2 regions of the Fictibacillus sp. EA-CB0309 genome follow, and region 2 is predicted to be linked to the other one. Evidence: a T-box and tRNA genes for the amino acid it is inferred to sense, from the RefSeq annotation. Region 2 holds a T-box; the other holds one or more tRNA genes.

The links. The T-box of region 2 lies ahead of pheS (phenylalanine--tRNA ligase subunit alpha). A T-box ahead of a tRNA ligase gene usually reads a tRNA of that ligase, here a tRNA-Phe.
Region 1: it has a tRNA-Phe gene. The T-box ahead of pheS (phenylalanine--tRNA ligase subunit alpha) is inferred to sense a tRNA for this amino acid. The anticodon was not compared.

What each region holds. Positions count from the first base shown of each region.
Region 1 is NZ_CP169271.1:1,669,680-1,679,447, reverse strand. Features, by position in the region: partial or broken gene ACEWFH_RS09275 (penicillin-binding transpeptidase domain-containing protein) at 1-587, opposite strand, end outside; partial or broken gene ACEWFH_RS09270 (MFS transporter) at 710-1,968, opposite strand; gene ACEWFH_RS09265 (hypothetical protein) at 2,087-2,362, shown strand; gene ACEWFH_RS09260 (superoxide dismutase) at 2,363-2,974, opposite strand; tRNA gene ACEWFH_RS09255 (tRNA-Phe) at 3,186-3,261, opposite strand; tRNA gene ACEWFH_RS09250 (tRNA-Ser) at 3,434-3,526, opposite strand; tRNA gene ACEWFH_RS09245 (tRNA-Ile) at 3,536-3,612, opposite strand; tRNA gene ACEWFH_RS09240 (tRNA-His) at 3,638-3,713, opposite strand; tRNA gene ACEWFH_RS09235 (tRNA-Met) at 3,736-3,812, opposite strand; tRNA gene ACEWFH_RS09230 (tRNA-Asn) at 3,817-3,891, opposite strand; gene ACEWFH_RS09225 (DUF456 domain-containing protein) at 4,043-4,525, opposite strand; gene ACEWFH_RS09220 (Na/Pi cotransporter family protein) at 4,586-6,190, opposite strand; gene ACEWFH_RS09215 (DUF1189 family protein) at 6,382-6,921, shown strand; gene ACEWFH_RS09210 (DUF1002 domain-containing protein) at 6,953-7,792, opposite strand; gene ACEWFH_RS09205 (LysM peptidoglycan-binding domain-containing protein) at 8,008-8,337, shown strand; gene ispG (flavodoxin-dependent (E)-4-hydroxy-3-methylbut-2-enyl-diphosphate synthase) at 8,430-9,542, shown strand.
Region 2 is NZ_CP169271.1:1,424,995-1,434,762, forward strand. Features, by position in the region: gene ACEWFH_RS07920 (DUF1294 domain-containing protein) at 1-59, shown strand, start outside; gene ACEWFH_RS07925 (cytochrome d ubiquinol oxidase subunit II) at 64-1,089, opposite strand; gene ACEWFH_RS07930 (cytochrome ubiquinol oxidase subunit I) at 1,106-2,446, opposite strand; gene ACEWFH_RS07935 (hypothetical protein) at 2,591-2,836, shown strand; gene ACEWFH_RS07940 (hypothetical protein) at 2,869-3,192, shown strand; gene dut (dUTP diphosphatase) at 3,304-3,741, shown strand; gene ACEWFH_RS07950 (uracil phosphoribosyltransferase) at 3,795-4,439, opposite strand; gene ACEWFH_RS07955 (DUF4062 domain-containing protein) at 4,543-5,151, opposite strand; partial or broken gene sspI (small acid-soluble spore protein SspI) at 5,401-5,606, opposite strand; gene ACEWFH_RS07965 (TrmH family RNA methyltransferase) at 5,713-6,480, shown strand; T-box leader at 6,547-6,769, shown strand; partial or broken gene pheS (phenylalanine--tRNA ligase subunit alpha) at 6,811-7,844, shown strand; gene pheT (phenylalanine--tRNA ligase subunit beta) at 7,863-9,768, shown strand, end outside.

The DNA.
Region 1 (9,768 bases), 240 kb from region 2:
TTTTCCGTAGCACCAATTTTAATTCGTTGCGGAGAAAGCGTGTAACCTCGATCCATTTCACTTTTAATCGCAAGAACTTCGAGCTCTTTATCTGTAAAAGACTCAATATCTGCTTGTGTTACTTTTTGAAGCATAAGGTCATAAAGTTCTTCTGGAGGAGTATCCTTTTTCTCTTCTTTAGAAATTCTCGATTCTACTTCCTTCTCATTCAGAAAAATAAAATAGTCTTTTTTATCTCGTTCGGTTAGCTCTTTAAAATCTTTTTCAATAAGGTCGGCTAATTTTATTGCTAACTGATATCTTTCTTCTGCATCTGCTTCTTGTGTCCTCGTATATGTAATAGAGAAAACTGGCTCGTTATCCACTACTACCCGGTAATTCGCATCAAACATTTTGCCTCGTGGAGCATCCAATTTCGTTGTTACATTTTCTGTTAAGTAGGCATCGCGCTTATATTCTTCACCTTTTACGATCTGCACATAACCAAGTCGCAGAACCAGAACGGAAAAGAGAAAGAATACCGATAAAAAGAGGGCATTGATTCGAATAGGTACATGATTTTTCTTTTTATTGTCTTTTGTTTTCATAATATTGTAAATCTCCCTTTAAAACAGCACAGACACCTTTATAAAAAGGTGTCTAAAACGAACCGGTAATTATATCTACATAATAATAGTATCCTTACCAAGGCAATTATGTCAAAAGATAATTATTGTTTGTTAGGATTGTTCCCGTCTTGCTGCGTTTCTGCAAGCTCAATTGTTTTTTCAGGTCTACTTTCAGAAAAAGAAACTTTTCTTAAGCAAAAATATATTAAAAAGTGGCCTGCACCTAAGATGGGCAGCAATAAAGGGATACCTTTTTCTTCTGTTAAAAGACTGACAACGATGATAAACGTTATGATTGAAATGATTCTTCCTGCATTCAGATACATTTCACGAACAACGATATACTCAATTCTTTTTTCATGAATACCCCGGCATTTCCCGATGATATCATACGTTAATGAAACATATGGAACCAACAACAGAGGATAAGCAATTGATACAGATACCCCATATACAATGAGAAGAGTGAATGAAACGGGTAAAAGCAGAATAAACGGTGAAATAAAGAGCAACAATCCTCCAACAAATATAGCTCTCAATCTGTTCTTAGGACTTAAATAATGTGACACACAATAATAGCCAACAAAAGATACTAAGGATTGAACAAATCCGTATGTACCGAGAGCAAACTCACTTTTAGAGGTCGTATACACCCAAATAACAATTAAAAAAATAAATGTCCCTTCACGAAACCCTTGAAAAAAGTGTGCCCTTAGCAGCTGCAGCCAAGCTTTGTCTTTTTTTCGTTCCTTCATGACCTTCGTGATCCCGAAAGAACCGTGAGCTTTTCTTCTTTTTAAAAAGAAACTAATTGCTACAGCAATTAAAAACAAGACCATTGAAATGCTGAAGATTGTTTCGTATCCTAAATGTTTGTCCATCCTAGTAATGATATACCCAGCGCTAAGTGGACCAATCATACCCGAAAAGGAATTTAATACGCCAAGATATCCGTTAAAAAAATCTCGAGTCTCCGGTTCGGTAACTTCCAATGTCAGTACGTTAAAAGCAAGCCAATAAAATCCTAAGCCTAATCCTAACATCGCCCCAAGTACAATGATATAGTTACTTGCCACAGACCCCATGAAAAGGACACCAATATAAAATAAAGCAAGGATTAATACACCAATTCTGAGTACGATAACGCGATCAATCTTTTTGGCAAACCATCCCGCTAAATAAAACGCGATCGGCTGCATGACAACAATAGAAAGATTGTAAAAAGCGATATCGGTGATTTCCCCAGATTGTTTCCATAAAAAATGTTAACAAACGTGTTTGAAAGAGCTGTACTTAAGGTAAATAAACCACCTACAAATAACAATAAGAACAAATCTCTAGGGTATTGGTCGGTATCCATGAATTTTTTAATCTCATGTTTTCGCCCCCTTACATATCGTCGTTAGTGTCTTTCAATAAGATAGGGGCTATTCACTTTTTCATTAATTGGTTTTTATTGTATAAAGGAGTATGATGATATGTTTGAGTATTGGATTTTTGATCAAGTAGATATAGAACTGCTCCATGACTCCGAAGTAATGGTTGATTTTGAAAAATTGGAGGACAGTGCGAAGCTGAACAAAGATTTTATTTGGTCTTTTCAATCTAAAAATGTATTTGTTATTCAATCGTTTGTTCCATTCGGTGACGGTAATCTATCTCTTGATGAACTTTTAGTAAGGTTAGCAGATAACTATGAAATTCATGATAAAGGCATAATAAAAAGCCACTGGCAAGCCAGCAGCTTTCATTAATTATTTTGCTTCGTTATAACGCTTTTCAACTTCATCCCAGTTTACAACGTTCCAAAAAGCAGCAATGTAATCTGGACGTTTATTTTGATAATTTAAATAGTAAGCATGCTCCCAAACATCTAGTCCAAGAATTGGCGTTTTACCTTCCATAACCGGTGTATCTTGGTTTGGCGTGCTTGTTACTTCAAGCTCTCCGTTGTTTACAACTAACCAAGCCCAGCCAGACCCAAATCTTGTTTTACCAGCATTCGCAAACTCTTCTTTAAAAGCATCAAGGCTTCCAAATTTGCTGTTGATTTTGTCAGCAAGCTCTCCAGATGGTGCGTTAGCTCCGCCTGGTGCGATCACTTCCCAGAAAAGACTGTGATTAGCGTGCCCACCACCATTGTTTCTAACAGCATTTTGGATACTTTGCGGTAGAGCATCAAGGTTGGAAAGAAGATCTTCCAAGCTCTTGTTTTCAAATTCAGCTTGTCCTTCAAGTGCTGCATTTAAATTATCAACATATGTTTTGTGATGGCGACCGTGGTGGATCTCCATTGTTTCTTTGTCGATATGCGGTTCAAGTGCGTTTGTTTCATAAGGTAATGCAGGCAGTTCAAATTTAGCCATGTTCATTTCCTCCTTATAATATGTAGAGTTTTATATGTTCATTTTCAAGGGTAGCTTGAAAAGTGAAACCATTTAATCAACTTACTTGTTTAGAAAGTATTCAACATGTTTACCTTATCAAATTTATAACGAACTTTCAATTCTTAAACACTGTACCCTTTATAGTCATAAAAAAACCTTACGGCACGCCGTAAGGTTAATATGTATAATATGGTGGCTCGAGACGGAATCGAACCGCCGACACGAGGATTTTCAGTCCTCTGCTCTACCGACTGAGCTATCGAGCCAAAAATTTTTCAAAATTTTATGGTCTTATTTAATAACTGTGTCTCTTCCTCTAAACGTTCCCTTCTAGGGTGTATCCGTCGAGACAACTCGCAGCATACTCGTGCTGTAACGCTCGTAGCTATCGAGCCAAAAATTTTTCAAAACCAAAAATCTTTTCATCATAATATGTAATGGAGGAGGTAGAGGGATTCGAACCCCCGCGGGTCGTTAAACCCCTGTCGGTTTTCAAGACCGATCCCTTCAGCCGGACTTGGGTATACCTCCTCGATTATGTGGTGGACCCTGTAGGACTCGAACCTACGACCAATCGGTTATGAGCCGACCGCTCTGACCAACTGAGCTAAGGGTCCAAAGATAAAGCTTATGTAAATGTTATGGGGCGGACGAGGGGAATCGAACCCCCGAATGTCGGAACCACAATCCGATGCGTTAACCACTTCGCCACGACCGCCATCGTGATTAGTAAAATATTTTGGTAGCGGCGGAGGGAGTCGAACCCACGACCTCACGGGTATGAACCGTACGCTCTAGCCAGCTGAGCTACACCGCCAAAATGGCTCCACAGGTAGGACTCGAACCTACGACCGATCGGTTAACAGCCGATAGCTCTACCACTGAGCTACTGTGGAATAACGTCTTAACTTTGTTAAGGACAAGAACTACTATATCACGTTGCCGCAATTAATGTCAATAACATTTTTAAAATGAATTTGCGCGAACACATGTACTTTTTAGAACAAAAATAATATAACACGCCCGACAGCAATAAGCAATGAAGATTTATAATACTTGATAATAAAAATAACCGATCATTAAAGCTTGTGTAAAGACTTTAATCAGTGTTGTTCCTACGAAAGCTAGCACCGTACCAATACCTACAGAAACGGCTGATTTCAATCCTTTTCTTTGGAATAGAAGTTCTGCAATTACAGCACCTAGAAACGGCCCAATCAGTATCCCAGCAACAGGTATTACAAATGGTCCAGCTATCAACCCGATCGTACTTCCCCATAAAGCCGCTTTAGATCCTCCTTTTTTCTTAACCGCATAAGCATTCCCTATGTAGTCAACAACAAACAAACTAATAAACAATAGCATTTGCACGATAAGAAATAATGGAGTGAACGGCTCAAATGAAAAAGCAAATCCATAGATTAAAAAACCGGCAGCTAAAAATAATACTCCAGGTAAGATCGGATAGATTAACGCAATAAAACTGATTACGAACGCTAAACCAATCAAAAACCAATATAAATAGTCCACTTCTTTCTCCTTTCTCGTAAAAGACCAAATAAATAACCAGGGAATTTCCCTGGCTTCATTTTACTTCTCTAATACAGCTTCTGCAATATTAACAGCGTGGTCCCCTATTCTTTCTAGGTTACTGATAATATCAACAAAAACAATACCTGCATTTCCGTCGCATAGTCCTTCGTTCATACGCATAATGTGCTGTTTACGAAGTGTACGCTCCATTTTATCGATTTTATCTTCTAATCCGAGTACTTCTTTAGCCAGTTCAATGTTTCCTTCTTCCAATGCTTTAACGGCCTTATCGACTGTTGAAACCGTTAAGGTGAACATTTCATCTAAGTCTTGCTTAGCCGTGTCTGTCAAACGAACATTATTACGCAGTTGATAATCAACAAGTTCAATAATATTCTCCATATGATCCCCAATACGTTCAATGTCACGAGATGTGTCTAAAAGCATTGAGTGTTCATTGGATTCTTGAGGTGTTAACGGATGTGCAGACAGTTTAACAAGATAAGATGTTATCTGACGATCTAAGTTATTGATTGCTTCTTCATATTGAAGAGCAAGATCAGAATTCTTTTTATCTTTTTCATTTAAATAGGTGATGGCTTCTTTTAATCCCGCTTGAGAATAATTGGCCATACGAATAATTTCTTGCTTAGCTTGTCTGATTGCTAGTGAAGGTGATGTCTCTAATACGATTTCGTCAAGATGTTTCGCCTTGTACTCAATCAATACATCTTCACCTTTAATTAGCTTGGTAACAATAAAGGCTAATAACCCAATGAACCAGAATTGTATCAGAACGTTCGTCACATTAAACGTACCATGAGCAAACGCAATTTGCATAGCTGGTTCTAAGTCAAGCTTTTGAGTTAAGAATTCAATATAATGTCTGAAAGGAACAAGAATGATCAAGAAGATGACTGTTCCAATCAAGTTAAAGATTACATGTGTAAGTGCAGCACGTCTTGCTGCAACTGTTGTACCGATTGCTGCTAGAATAGCGGTAATTGTAGTACCAATATTATCCCCGAACAATACAGGCAGTGCCGCTTTAAGATCAATCATATTCTGAGAATAAAGTTCTTGCAAAATACCAATCGTTGCACTTGAAGACTGAACGATTACAGTAAATAATGTTCCAATCACAACTCCAAGTATTGGGTTGTCACTCATAGAAACCGTCAGCTCTTGAAATGCTTCAAGGCTGCGTAATGGTTTCATACCATCACCCATAAGTTCAAGACCTAAGAATAATGCACCAAAACCAAACGTAATCTGTCCAAAATAGTTATACTTCGGATTTTTAAAGAAAAAGATTAAGATGGATCCAACTGCTATAATAGGCAAAGCATATTCACCAACATCAATACCTATGATGAATGACGTAATCGTTGTTCCAATGTTTGCTCCCATGATAACTCCGATTGCTTGCCTTAGAGTTAAGAATCCCGCGTTAACAAGTCCTACCGTTAGAACGGTCGTGCCTGAACTACTTTGAATCAATACTGTTACAAATATCCCAGCTAAAACTCCCATAAAAGGATTTGTCGTTAATTTATCAAGTATTTCTCGTAATCGGTCTCCTGCAGAATTTTGAAGGCCATCTCCCATGTACTTAATACCGAATAAGAAGATCCCCAGTCCCCCGATAAATTGAAATAACATTTCTTGATAATTCAATGTTTACAGCTCCTTATTAACTATCATTTATCAACCTTTGCCATTATCTCTATTTGTATAGTTTGTGTAAATAAAAAATCGGAATTTGTAACATTTCCTTTACAAATGAATCTTATTGTCGAAAGTTCTAGGTTCATGTAAACTATTTATGGTCAGTAAACGAAGGAGATTCTTTAATGAAATTACATATCCGTTTTGTTAAAAGTTTATATTCTATAAAGTCGATTGCTCAATTTAGATTATTAGGTGTAGGAAGTACGATTCTTTATGTTTTATCCCTGACCTTATTATGTATCTTCCCTGTTTTAATCATTTTCTTATTAAGCCTTCTATCAGGTAATCAATCCTTGTCCAATTTTGAAAGCTTTGGTTTAAATCCAGCTCAAATGCAAAATTTCGCTTCTTCATTAGATGGAATATTCCCTATAATAGTAGCCGTTATTTATGCTGTTATGTTTGTCCTGCTCTCAGGCGTATTATTTTCAGGGGCCTCCATATTAGCTGGTGTTGCGATTCTTGCAACAAAAATATTTGGCAGAAGACTTACGTATAGACATCTATGGGTTATGTCCTGTTATTCCATTACCCTGCCTTCTTTTTTATTCACTATTCTTTTTACATTAAATGTACAAATTTCTTACTCTTTTATCTGGTTTTGGCTATTATCGTTTATTATTTGCACCCTGGCTATTACTAAGATTCCTGTAAAAAAATAAAAAAGCGGCTGATGTGCCGCTTTTTTACTGCCTATTTAAAGAGTGATTTAATCGCTTCGATCAGTGCGATAAGAAAATCGATTATTTTTTGGATGAATGATTGTGTCTCTTCCTTGTTTAAGAAGTCTCCAAGATTTTCACTGATGTTCTTAAGATCACTTTGAACCTGATCCCAATCGATATTAAGGTCTTTCATCTTGTTAAACAAGGCGATAAGCCCATTCAGTTCTTCCTGCGTTAATTCAATGCCCATATCCTTTGCAACTTTTTCGATTAATGCCCGCAAATCTTCTTCTGACTTTACCGGATTCTTTGCTATTTCCTCTTTAACACGAGTCATTAACTCTGTTGCTTCTTTTGTACCGATTCTTTCTCCTAGTTCAGCTGTTTTCACCATTTCTTCATTAGCTACTTGTTTTTGTGCTTCTGGAATCTCGATCTGAGCTGTTGTTTCATATGCTTTAAGAATTCCCGTTAATGCAGCTGTACCAGACACTTCAAAAGGTGCTGTAACATAGATCTCTGCATCGGTAACACCAGCAGTCGTTAAAGCATTCATATACATTTCTTCTGTTACCCAGTTAATATTGTTTGCTTCAACAGATAACCCTTGATCTTTTTCGCCAATTGTAATCTTTGATGACGAGATCGCTTTTGATCCAATTTGGGCTTTCGATATATACTCACCTAGATATTGATGTTCTTCTTCATTTGTTACTTCCACAGTCTCTACATCAGCAGATACATCCATTTCTTTTAATAAACTATTCTTTTGTTCTTCCGTTAAGTTCTGTCCAAGTGTAACGATGACATCCCCGGGTGCTGCGTCTGCAAACATTTTTAAAGGGGCAATAAATAATGCTGCAGCCATTATGGATAGCAGGGCGAGCACTTTTGCTTTTTCATAACTTTCACCTCTCCAATCGGTACATCTACAAAGATACGCAGAAAAATATTTTTTTCTGTCCTTCCTGCCTTACCATTTTACACCAACGTCAATTAAGAAGTCACTTTAAACTTGTCATAATAAAGATGGACAAGCATATAGTCTTATATGTGAATTTATGCTAAAAGGAGAGGGAATTCATGAAACGTTTCTTGAGAGTCTGTGCAATTATGCTTATTTTATATGTAGTAGCTTATGATTTAAAAATTGGTACACTCCCTCAATCTACACCTGCAAATGCAAATACGGAGATCCAAACAGAAAAAAAGCAAAATAAAACGTATGAAACATATGAGGTTAAACCTGGAGAAACATTAATCTCAGTTGTTGAAGGGCTTAATTCGAATGGGAATTACTCAATTGTTACCATGATAAAAGATTTCAAATCCCTAAATCCTGGAGTGAACCCAGAAAATATTCAATTAGGAAAATCATATAAATTTCCACTTTACAATAAGGTGGATAGATAACATTACTTGTCAAAACAAAATAATCCCTGCTAAAATGAACTGATGATAGGACAGACTAATACTGTCAATTTGAAAAAGGAGCGATTCACCAAATGAGTGAAATCACCCACCGTTCTAAAACAAGACCTGTAAAAGTAGGACCTTTAACAATTGGTGGTACAAATCAGGTTATTGTTCAGAGTATGACAACAACGAAGACACATGATGTAGAAGCCACAGTAGCTGAAATAAAGCGTCTAGAAGAAGCTGGCTGTCAGGTCGTACGTGTAGCATGTCCAGACATGCGCGCTGCTGAAGCGATAGCAGATATAAAGAAAAGAATTAATATTCCGCTTGTAGTGGACATTCATTTTGATTATAAACTTGCTCTTAAGGCTATCGAAGGCGGAGCTGACAAAATCAGAATTAATCCTGGAAACATCGGGCGCCGCGAAAAGGTAGAAGCTGTTGTAAAAGCAGCTAAAGCTAAAGGGATTCCAATTCGAATCGGTGTAAACGCAGGTTCTCTTGAAAAGAAATATCTTGAAAAATACGGATATCCTACTGCAGATGGTATGGTGGAAAGCGCACTGCACCATATTCAAATTCTAGAGGAACTTGATTTTCATGATATTATCGTTTCCATGAAAGCATCCGATGTCAACCTAGCGATTGAAGCATATGAAAAAGCTTCAAAAGCATTTGACTATCCGCTTCACCTTGGTATTACAGAATCAGGTACACTTTTTGCTGGTACTGTTAAGAGTGCGGCTGGACTTGGTGCCATTCTTCACAAAGGTATCGGTAATACTGTACGTATTTCGTTAAGTGCCGATCCAGTTGAAGAAGTTAAAGTGGCTCGTGAGCTGTTGAAATCATTCGGACTTCTCTCTGATGCTGCTACTTTGATCTCATGTCCAACTTGCGGCCGAATTGAAATCGACTTAATTTCAATCGCTAATGAAGTAGAAGAGTATATCTCTAATGTACGCGCTCCTATAAAAGTAGCGGTTCTAGGCTGCGCTGTAAACGGACCTGGTGAAGCTCGTGAAGCTGATATCGGTATAGCTGGGGCTCGCGGAGAAGGACTATTATTCCGACATGGAGAAATCGTACGAAAAATTCCTGAAGATCAGCTTTTAGATGAACTTAAAAAAGAAGTAGATATTTTGGCAAAAGCTCATGAAGAAAAATTAAAAGCTGAAGCAGCTGCACAGCAGACATAAGATTTAAGAAAGCTCCCGTTTATTGGGAGCTTTTTCATTTGTTTGGATGGATTACAATTTTCCCGGTCTTATTCCAGTTATTTTTATGAGGAATAGTGTCCGTTCGCGATGGGAGATATCGTTTTTCATCATTTTTGAAGGCTCCAGTAAGATATTTTACTACCACCGAACATCTGATAAGGACAAAACATTTATTTGTGCTTACCCAACATACAAACCTATTCAT
Region 2 (9,768 bases):
GATACGGTATTCCTATTTTAAGTATCATGATAACGGTTTTGGCGGGCTGGTTTTTATAGAAAGCTAATCCTGTTGAAGGTATCGTTTGTCTTTTAAGAATAGCCTCCAGAATATATAAAATCCTGGTGCCAAGATGGCAAGACCTACGATATACATAATCATTAAGGAATAAAAGGTTTCTTTAGCTGTAAATGCTTCATAAATCGTTAAATCAGGGAATACGATATAAGGCAGATGAGCTAAACCATAGCCAACACTAGCTAGACCGTATTGTAATACAGTTGCCAATAATGTAAAACGCGGCCGTCCAATTCCTGGGCGGTTTTGTTTTGGCCACCAAAGGGCCGCGTACGCCATTAGAAACGAAAGTAAAGATAGAATAAACCATATTTTTTGATCCATTAGGTTGTCTACCAGCCAACGGGATTCTGGTGCCATAAACAATAGCGTAAAAAGCGCAGAAAGCAAAGTAAGCGGCCCTAACATGATGGCATTGCTGCGATACAGTCTGTAAGCATCCTCTCTATTCGAAACCCGTGCGTAATCTGCTAAAAATAGCGATGACAGATAAAGTTCAGAAGTTAAACCGAAAAGTACATAAAGGTATAGCGTTGGGCTTGTAAACAATTTTCCTAACAAAAGGCTTTGAGTGTCTCCATCAACTGCGATAAATCCACCTTGAGAAATGGGCAGAACAGCTATGAGTAAGGAAGGAATCAATAATCCAGAAATTCCTGAGATGATAAACATCGTCCTTCTATACCCTTGTACAGAGTAAGAGAACACCATAAAAGCACTTCGAATGGCCAGCAAAAAGAGAATTAATGAAACAGGTACTAGCATAACGGTTCCAAGTGTGTAGGCTCCTTTTGGGAAGAAGCCTACAAACGCTACCACTAGAAGAACGAGAAACGTGTTGGTAATTTCCCATGTTGGGGATAAGAAACGATTGGCGATCCTGCCTGCCATCGTTCTATGATTGTTGTAGATCATCGCCCAAAACCCAGCTCCGAAATCGATGGAACCAAAAATGCTATAAATAAAAATAAAGGTCCACATCATCAGGATCGCTAAAACTTCTTCGCTCATCCTTTATTCCTCCTTCCTAACCTTGAATTTTTTCCATATCTTTTGAAACCGGATTTCGTTTGAAATAGGCCGTTAAAATAAGAACGGTTAATACGCTAAGAAGCGCATATAAAAATAAGAATAAAAGGAAGAGCATGCCAAGATCTTCATTTTTTGTAGCAGCTTCTGCTGTCGTCTGGACTCTATAAATCGTCCAGGGCTGTCTCCCGCTACAGCTGAACACCCATCCGAATTCAATGCCTAGCATGGATAGAGGTCCAGAAAATACAAGCGACCAAAGCAGCCACTTTGGAAATGGCTTTCCTCGCTTTTTAACAAAGAACCACCAATAAAATAAGGCGAATGCGGCCAGTCCCAATAAAAGAGTACCGATTCCTACCATTAAATTAAAGAGAGTGTGGACATAGAAAGGTGGCCACGTTTCACGAGGAAATTCGTATAGTCCCTTAACTTCCGTATCAAACTTTCCGGCAGCCAGCCAGCTGAGTGCCCATGGAATTTCTATGCCGTATTTAACTTCTTCTGTCTTAGGATCTGTATAACCACCTATTGCAAGCGGTGCATATCTTTGTGTTTCAAACAACCCTTCAGCTGCAGCTAGTTTTTCAGGCGAATGCTGATGCAGAATCTGTGCTGAATGATGCCCAGAAGTTGCCGAGACAAAACTCATCACAAGCGCGACAGCAAGAGACATGAATAAGCCTTTTAAGTGATAAGCACGTTCACGTTCTGGACGTTTTTTTAATAGTTTAAATGCCGCAACTGCTGCAACGGCAAAGGCACCTGTCATATATGCGGTAACCGCAACATGAAACGAGGAAGACAAAAAGCTAGGATTAAAAAAGGCATCCCAAGGATTTACATCATAGATCGTTCCATCAGGCTTGATCTTAAAACCAGCAGGTGTATTCATCCACGTGTTAACCGCAGAGATTAAGATCGCAGACGCAACGGCGCCTAGTGCAACAAAGAATACCGAGATCAAGCGAAAGTACCTTGGTAATCTGTCAGCCGCATAAACGTAAATAGACATAAACAGGGCTTCTAAAAAGAAAGCAAAGATCTCAATCTGAAAGGGAAGGGAGATGACCTTTCCTACGATTTCCATAAAACCTGGCCATAACAAAGATAATTGGACGCCGACAATCGTTCCCGATGGAATGGCAACACCTAAAAGAACAGCGAAGGCTTTCGTCCAACGCTTTGCCATAATAGCGTAGTCGTTGTCTCCCTTAACTTGATGAATGATTTCCGCGATGACGATCATTAAAGGAATACCAACGCCAAGCGTCGCAAAAATAATATGAAAACCTAGTGATGTTCCAAAAAAGGCTCTCGCGAGTACAACTGTATCCATGCCCGATTCCTCCTAAAAACTAAGAACTTTGTAAGTAAACAATCTATCTTTAAGGTGTCAAAAAATAGAGAGGATTATGCACACGAACATTTTGTCATACAGAGCTCGTCTTCTGTCATATGCTGACTTAAAGGGGGTGAGTGCGTGTTAGACAATACAAGTGTATACATCGAGGTACTCAAGTTTAGTGGAATCTTTGCCCCTTTGCTGTTTATTCTTTTACAGGCATTCAGACAATTCTTTTTCCTGCCTGTCGGTCTCATCTGTCTTACAGGTGGAATTTTGTTCGGAGCAGTTGCGGGCACTTTTTATTCCATCATCGGTATTACCTTGTCGAGTGTTCTTTTTTACTGGGGCATGAAAAGCATGCCGAAACTGATGAAAAAGTAAAAAAACTGCAAAAAAAGTGGATCGGAAAAAGAATGCCATTTTCGGTAGGTCAGATTGCTATTTTAAAAATGATTCCATTCATGCATTTTCATCTTTTAAGTCTTTGTCTGATTGAAATCTCGGCAAATTTTAGAGAGTATACGAAGGCTAGTATTATTTCAAACATACCGATCGCTATTTTTTATTCCTCGTTTGGATCCGTACTGCTTTCTCTGTCATTAGTAACATCTGCTGCAATCATAATCGTATTATCCGTTTTGTTTTATCTATTAAGAAGAAAAGAATTGGTCATAAAGTGGAGTGAATTTTTTGAGGCAGACCACGTAAAACGTGAAAAACAGCGCATGCCTGCATAGGGTATGCTTTTTTTGTTCAAACATAACAAAACTTCCACGAATAAAGTGCCAGATAAGTTATAATAGCTATTGAAATAGGTAGAGATAGTATGTACAAAATGGAGGACTTATATGGAGTACGAAATTAAAATAAAATTAAACAATGATAACGCGATATTACCTTACCAAGCCCATCAAGGCGATGCAGGATTGGATTTGTTTTCTATAGAGGAAATGATTATTAAACCAGGAGAGACAGGGTTGATTTCAACTGGGATACAAATCGAGTTACCTAAATTTACTGAAGCGCAAATTAGACCGAGAAGTGGATTAGCTCTTAAACATTCAGTTACTGTTTTGAATAGCCCGGGTACAATTGACGAAGGATATAGAGGAGAAATAAAAATAATATTAATAAATCATGGGAAAGTAGATTTTAAAGTTGAGAAGCACATGAAAATTGCACAAATGGTATTAGCACCGGTACTAAAGGTTCGTATTAAAGAAACACAAATATTAACAGAATCCGAAAGAGGCAATCATGGCTTTGGATCTACTGGAACTAAATAAAATAAAACTAGCCCATCATTTAATGTTGGGCTAAAACAACTTTTATTAAAATGTTATGAAATTCTCTTATCAATATCACCAACTCCTGGTATAAGCATACCGTCAGCATTTAATTTATCTGGTTCACCAACTACAAAGATTACCGGCATTGGATAAATGTCCATCATTAATTCTTCTATTCCCCTGTTAGAGTAAAAAACTGAGGCAACGATTATATTCCTTGGTTTATAGGTTTCAATTGCTTTTTGTGCTAAAGATATTGCTGTACATCCAGTAGCAAGAACTGACTTTGCAATTATTACATTTTCGATGTATCTTCCTTTAGGGATTTTAGGTAGCTCAACGGCAGCAATCTCGCTTTGTAAAGTTGAAGGACCTCGTAACCCTGCAAAATCCATATACCCACGTAATCCACCATCAAAATGTGAAGCAATTCCTTTACCGAAATAATTATAATCATCTCTAGTACTTAAGACTACAGTAGTTGGAATTGAAAATCGCATACCTTCAAATGGTAAATCCATAGGGGTCTGAATTTTAGTGGATGTTGTAAACATTTCACCAACTATTTCTTCTCCTATTTTCTCTCCTAGTTTATTCAGAGTAGTTCTTAGTAGCTGATTCTGTGCTGATTGATCTCGTATTTGAGTAGTTAAAGCTAATAAAAAATTTGATTTTAATACATTAACATTTGCCATTACTTATTAACTTCCGTAGAGGATAGTGTCCAAGTAGCAAATTGACCTTGTAATTTTGATAAACAGCCCCAAAAATCACTAAATAAATCCTGTTTATGAAAAATCACAATATGTTTTTTTCGAAGTAATCGTAAGTAATTTCTACCTTGTCCTCTGTTACGTTATAATATACGCGGGCACTTGATTCAGGTTTATTTTCTTTAGCAAGTCTAATAAAATGATCTACATAATCAGTACTACTATTCAAACTTGCTCTGTTTTTTAGCCAGTTAATAAATGACTTTTGAACAATTTCTCCTAATTCATGCGTATAAGTGAAAGAGCTCCTCCAATATCCTGAGTAATAATCACAAACTCTACTAATAAATTCTTGCTGTTTAGGATCAATTTTTTTATTGCTTTCTTTCATAAAAAGTAAAACTTTCGTGGGATCTGCATGGAGAGCCTGATCAAACTCAATCTCAGTAGCTGACTTTGAAAGTCCATTCACTTCCATTCCATATTTTGAACCCAAGATTAATATGTATAAATCACATTCTCTAGCCATTTTTAATGTTTCATGCATAGAACTACCAGAAAACGACTGGTCATTTAAATTACCTGCACCGATTAATTCTACAAAATCTGTAGAGGAAAAGGCTTTTTTAACTGCGTCTCTTTCACCAAGTAAATCTTTAATTGTGGAACTAATCATAATAGTAATAGGAACCATGAACATTCACCCCATTAAATTTTTTTTTTTGGTTGAAAATTGAAAAAATAAACTTATATTAATTATAAGTAATTAATTCCATTTATGTAACTTTTATATAAAACCGTAATAGAAATAAAATTTTTCGATAAAATTCGGTATTGTATAAGTTTAAGGAATAAGTGTATATTATAAAATTAGACATATTAAAATGCTAAAAAATAAAATTATATCTATGTGAAAAATAAAAAAACCCGGAAATCCCGGGTTTTACTTTAAGCCATCAGATAGAGTTGTTAAAATTTCTTCCTTCTTTTGCTGATCTGAATTTTTCCAGATCACTTCAAAAAGTACGCCAAGACCAGGAAGCATTTTTCTTCTCCACTTTCGATTGCATCAACAATCGTATCTTGTAATTGCTCTTTATTGTTTCCAGTAACGTTATGCAATACAGCTTTTCTTAAATCAAGATTCATGGGATAAGCACCTCTATTAATTTTTTCTTTTTTATTGTGTACGTTATGAGTAAGTTTTATGAGGAAAAATATTAAATATTTATGATTTAAAGGAGTACACCTTATAATGAAGCACATCGAATCAGAATCCAACGCTTCTTTAAAGCAATGGAAGAAGCTGCATACAAAAAAAGAGCGAGAAAGATCAGGCACATATTTGATTGAAGGCCCACATCTTATTGAAGAGGCAATAAAATCTGGTGCAAAGCTGCAGCATGTCATTATTGAAGAAAATTTTGAAATAAATGAAGCCTGGCTAAAAGAAAAGTTTACGCTATGGTCGGTTCCGGCTAAATTGATGAAACAGCTTTCTGAAACAGAAAAACCACAAGGGATTGTGGCTGTATGTGAAATGATGGATCAGTCAGCCGAACTTATAATAGAAAATGGCCGTTACTTATTGATAGACGGTGTACAAGACCCAGGTAATCTCGGAACAATCATTCGTACAGCGGATAGTGCTGGACTTGATGGAGTCTTCTTAGGTGAGGGTACCGCAGACCTTTATAATGGCAAAACAGTTAGGTCTACTCAAGGTTCTCTTTTTCATCTGCCGATTGTAAAAGCAGATCTTTTAGAGATTATCGAGCAATGTAAGGAGCGGAATATCACTGTTCTTTCAACTTCTTTGCAAAAAGCTGTTGATATGCGGAAAGCACCAGAAGTTGAAGGTTTCGCCTTAATCGTTGGAAACGAAGGAGCTGGTGTGCAGGAAGTTTTGCAAAAAGAATCGACGATGAATGTGAAGATACCCATTTTCGGTGAAGCTGAATCTTTAAATGTATCGGTCGCAACAGGCATTCTGTTGTATGAATTGCAGCGAAATCGAACGTAATTTGTTATGAGACGTTGCAATTGCTGATTTTTTTCATATATAATGAAAAAGATGAAAGGAATAGTGTGAAAAGCAAAGATGGAGAAAAGTAGATAATGATTCCGCCAAAAAGGGAGGAAATGTCCTGGACTGCGAGCATTTCTTTGGTAGGTATTATTGAATTCACTCCTGAGTTGTCACCTGAACGATTAAGTAGGGCTGACCGGTGAAGAGCCGTTATTTTAAATGAAGTGAACAGTGTATTTTTCATTGTTAAATTGGGTGGTACCGCGAACTCCTCGTCCCTTATTGGATGAGGAGTTTTTATATTTTTTAAGGAGGGGTTGCACGGTGAAAGACCGTTTAGAAGCTCTAAAAGTAGAAGCGATTGGCCAAATCAAAGAAAGCCAAGATTTAAAAGATCTGCAAGCAGTGAAAGTTGCTTATTTAGGAAAGAAAGGACCCATTACTGAAGTATTAAAAGGAATGGGTAAATTATCTGCAGAAGAACGACCTGTTATCGGAGCATATGCCAACGAAGTGCGTGACAGCATTCAGCAGGAGCTTGATAAAAAACAGACTGAGTTGGAAAATGCGGCAATCTCAGAAAAACTGGCGAAAGAAACGATCGATGTTTCATTACCAGGAAGACCTGTTAAACAAGGAAATTCGCATCCGTTAACAGCGGTTGTGACAGAGATTGAAGATTTGTTTCTAAGCATGGGCTTTACTATTGCGGAAGGGCCAGAAGTGGAAACAGACTATTACAACTTTGAAGCATTGAACTTGCCAAAGGGTCATCCGGCACGCGACATGCAGGATTCGTTCTTTATTACTGAAGACATCTTGCTTCGTACTCAAACGTCTCCAGTTCAGGCTCGTACGATGGAAAAGCACGAAGGTCAAGGACCTGTGAAAATCATCTCTCCAGGGAAGGTTTACCGCAGAGATAACGACGATGCAACACATTCCCATCAGTTCATGCAGATCGAAGGACTTGTGGTTGATCAAAACGTTCGATTAAGTGACTTAAAAGGTGTCCTTGAAACGTTTGCTAAGAAAATGTTTGGCGAAGATCGTAAAATTCGTCTGCGTCCAAGCTTTTTCCTTTTACAGAACCATCTGTCGAAATGGATATCTCTTGCTTTAAGTGTAGCGGAAAAGGCTGTTCGATCTGTAAGCAAACAGGTTGGATTGAAATCTTAGGAGCGGGTATGGTTCATCCGAACGTTCTTGAGATGGCTGGGTTTGATTCAAAGAAATACACAGGTTTTGCATTTGGTATGGGACCTGAGCGTATCGCGATGCTTAAATATGGAATTGATGATATTCGTCATTTCTATGCGAACGATATCCGGTTTTTAAAACAATTCAAAAATGCATAACTTGAGGAGGGGAATTACATGCTAATCTCTTATAACTGGCTAAAAGAATATGTAAACATAGAAATTACACCGTCTGAATTAGCAGATAGAATCACAAAAAGCGGTATCGAAGTTGAAATGGTCGAGTCGTTAAATAAAGGAATCAGCGGAGTTGTTGTAGGATATGTTCAAGAATGTATCCAGCATCCTAATGCTGACAAACTTAGAGTATGTAAAGTAGATGTAGGCCAAGGGGAAGTTTCTCAAATCGTTTGCGGTGCACCTAACGTGGCGCAAGGTCAAAAGGTTGCTGTAGCCGTGCCAGGTGCAGTTCTTCCAGGTAACTTTAAAATCAAAAAAGCAAAACTTCGCGGAGAAGAATCACACGGTATGATTTGTTCTCTTCAAGAGTTAGGCGTAGACACAAAACTTGTACCAAAGGAATATTCAACAGGAATCTTTGTGATGCCTTCTGATGCAGAGCCAGGAAGTGATGCATTAGAATACTTAAATCTGCATGACCACGTGCTTGAGCTTGGCCTGACGCCAAACCGTGCTGATTGCTTAAATGTGATTGGTGTTGCTTATGAAGTTGCAGCAATCCTTGAGCAAGAAGTAAAGCTTCCAAATTTAGCGATTGCAACTACAGAAGAAAAAGCGGAAGACTTTATTTCCGTTCATATTGATTCATTAGAAGATAATCCGTATTACGGAGCGATGATGATCCGTGATGTTAAGATTGGTCCTTCACCCCTTTGGATGCAGAATCGATTAATGGCTTCAGGAATTCGTCCGATCAATAACATTGTTGATATTACAAATTATGTATTGCTGGAATACGGTCAGCCGCTTCATGCTTTCGACTATAACCGATTAGGATCTAAAGAGATTGTTGTTCGTCGTGCAGCAGAAGGTGAGAAAATTCTTACTCTCGATGATCAAGAACGTACACTTAAAGACACACACTTAGTGATTACAAACGGTAAAGACCCGATTGCTGTTGCTGGTGTGATGGGCGGAGCAACAAGTGAAGTGCAAAATGATACAACAAACGTTCTTTTAGAAGCAGCTTACTTTGCCTCTGCACGTGTAAGAGCAGCTTCTAAAGATCTAGGTTTACGCAGTGAAGCAAGTTCCAGATATGAAAAAGGCATTGATCGTAACCGTGTATACGCAGCAGCTATGAGAGCAGCTGGATTGATGGCTGAACTTGCTGGAGGGAAAGTAGCTGAAGGAATTGTTGAAGCTGGAAAGCGCGAAGTAAACACATACAGTGTGAAGATGGACGTTTCTAGAATGAATGCTCTACTTGGAACAGAGATTTCGCCTGAACAAACAGCAGCAATCTTTGACAGACTAGGGTTTTCATATAAAGAAACGGATGGGCAGTTCGAAGTGGTTGTTCCTTCAAGAAGACCAGATATTACGATTGAAGCTGATCTGATCGAAGAAGTAGGACGTATTTACGGATATGACCGCATTCCAACGACGTATCTTTTATCAGAAGCACGTCCTGGCGGGTTAACGAAGAACCAAGCACAACGTCGTGACATCCGAACGTATCTTGAAGGTGCGGGACTTTATCAAGCTGTAACGTATGCGTTGACAACTCCAGCTAAGTCCACTCATTTTTCTTTTAGTGGTGAGACAGTTTATCCGATTTCCGTTGCTCATCCGATGAGTGAAGAGCGCAGTACGCTAAGAATGAGCTTGCTGCCACAACTTCTTGAAGTGCTTCAATATAACAGAAACCGTTCAATGGAAGATCTCGCTATTTATGAGATGGGCTCTGTATTCATCAATCGTCAGGAAGAGTTGACAGAACTTCCAGAGGAGTACGTATTTGTTTCTGGAGCAGTAACCGGTGTATTTAACGAACATTTGTGGCAAGGTGAAAGAAAGACAGTCGACTTTTACGTTCTAAAAGGAATTCTAGAAGGGCTAA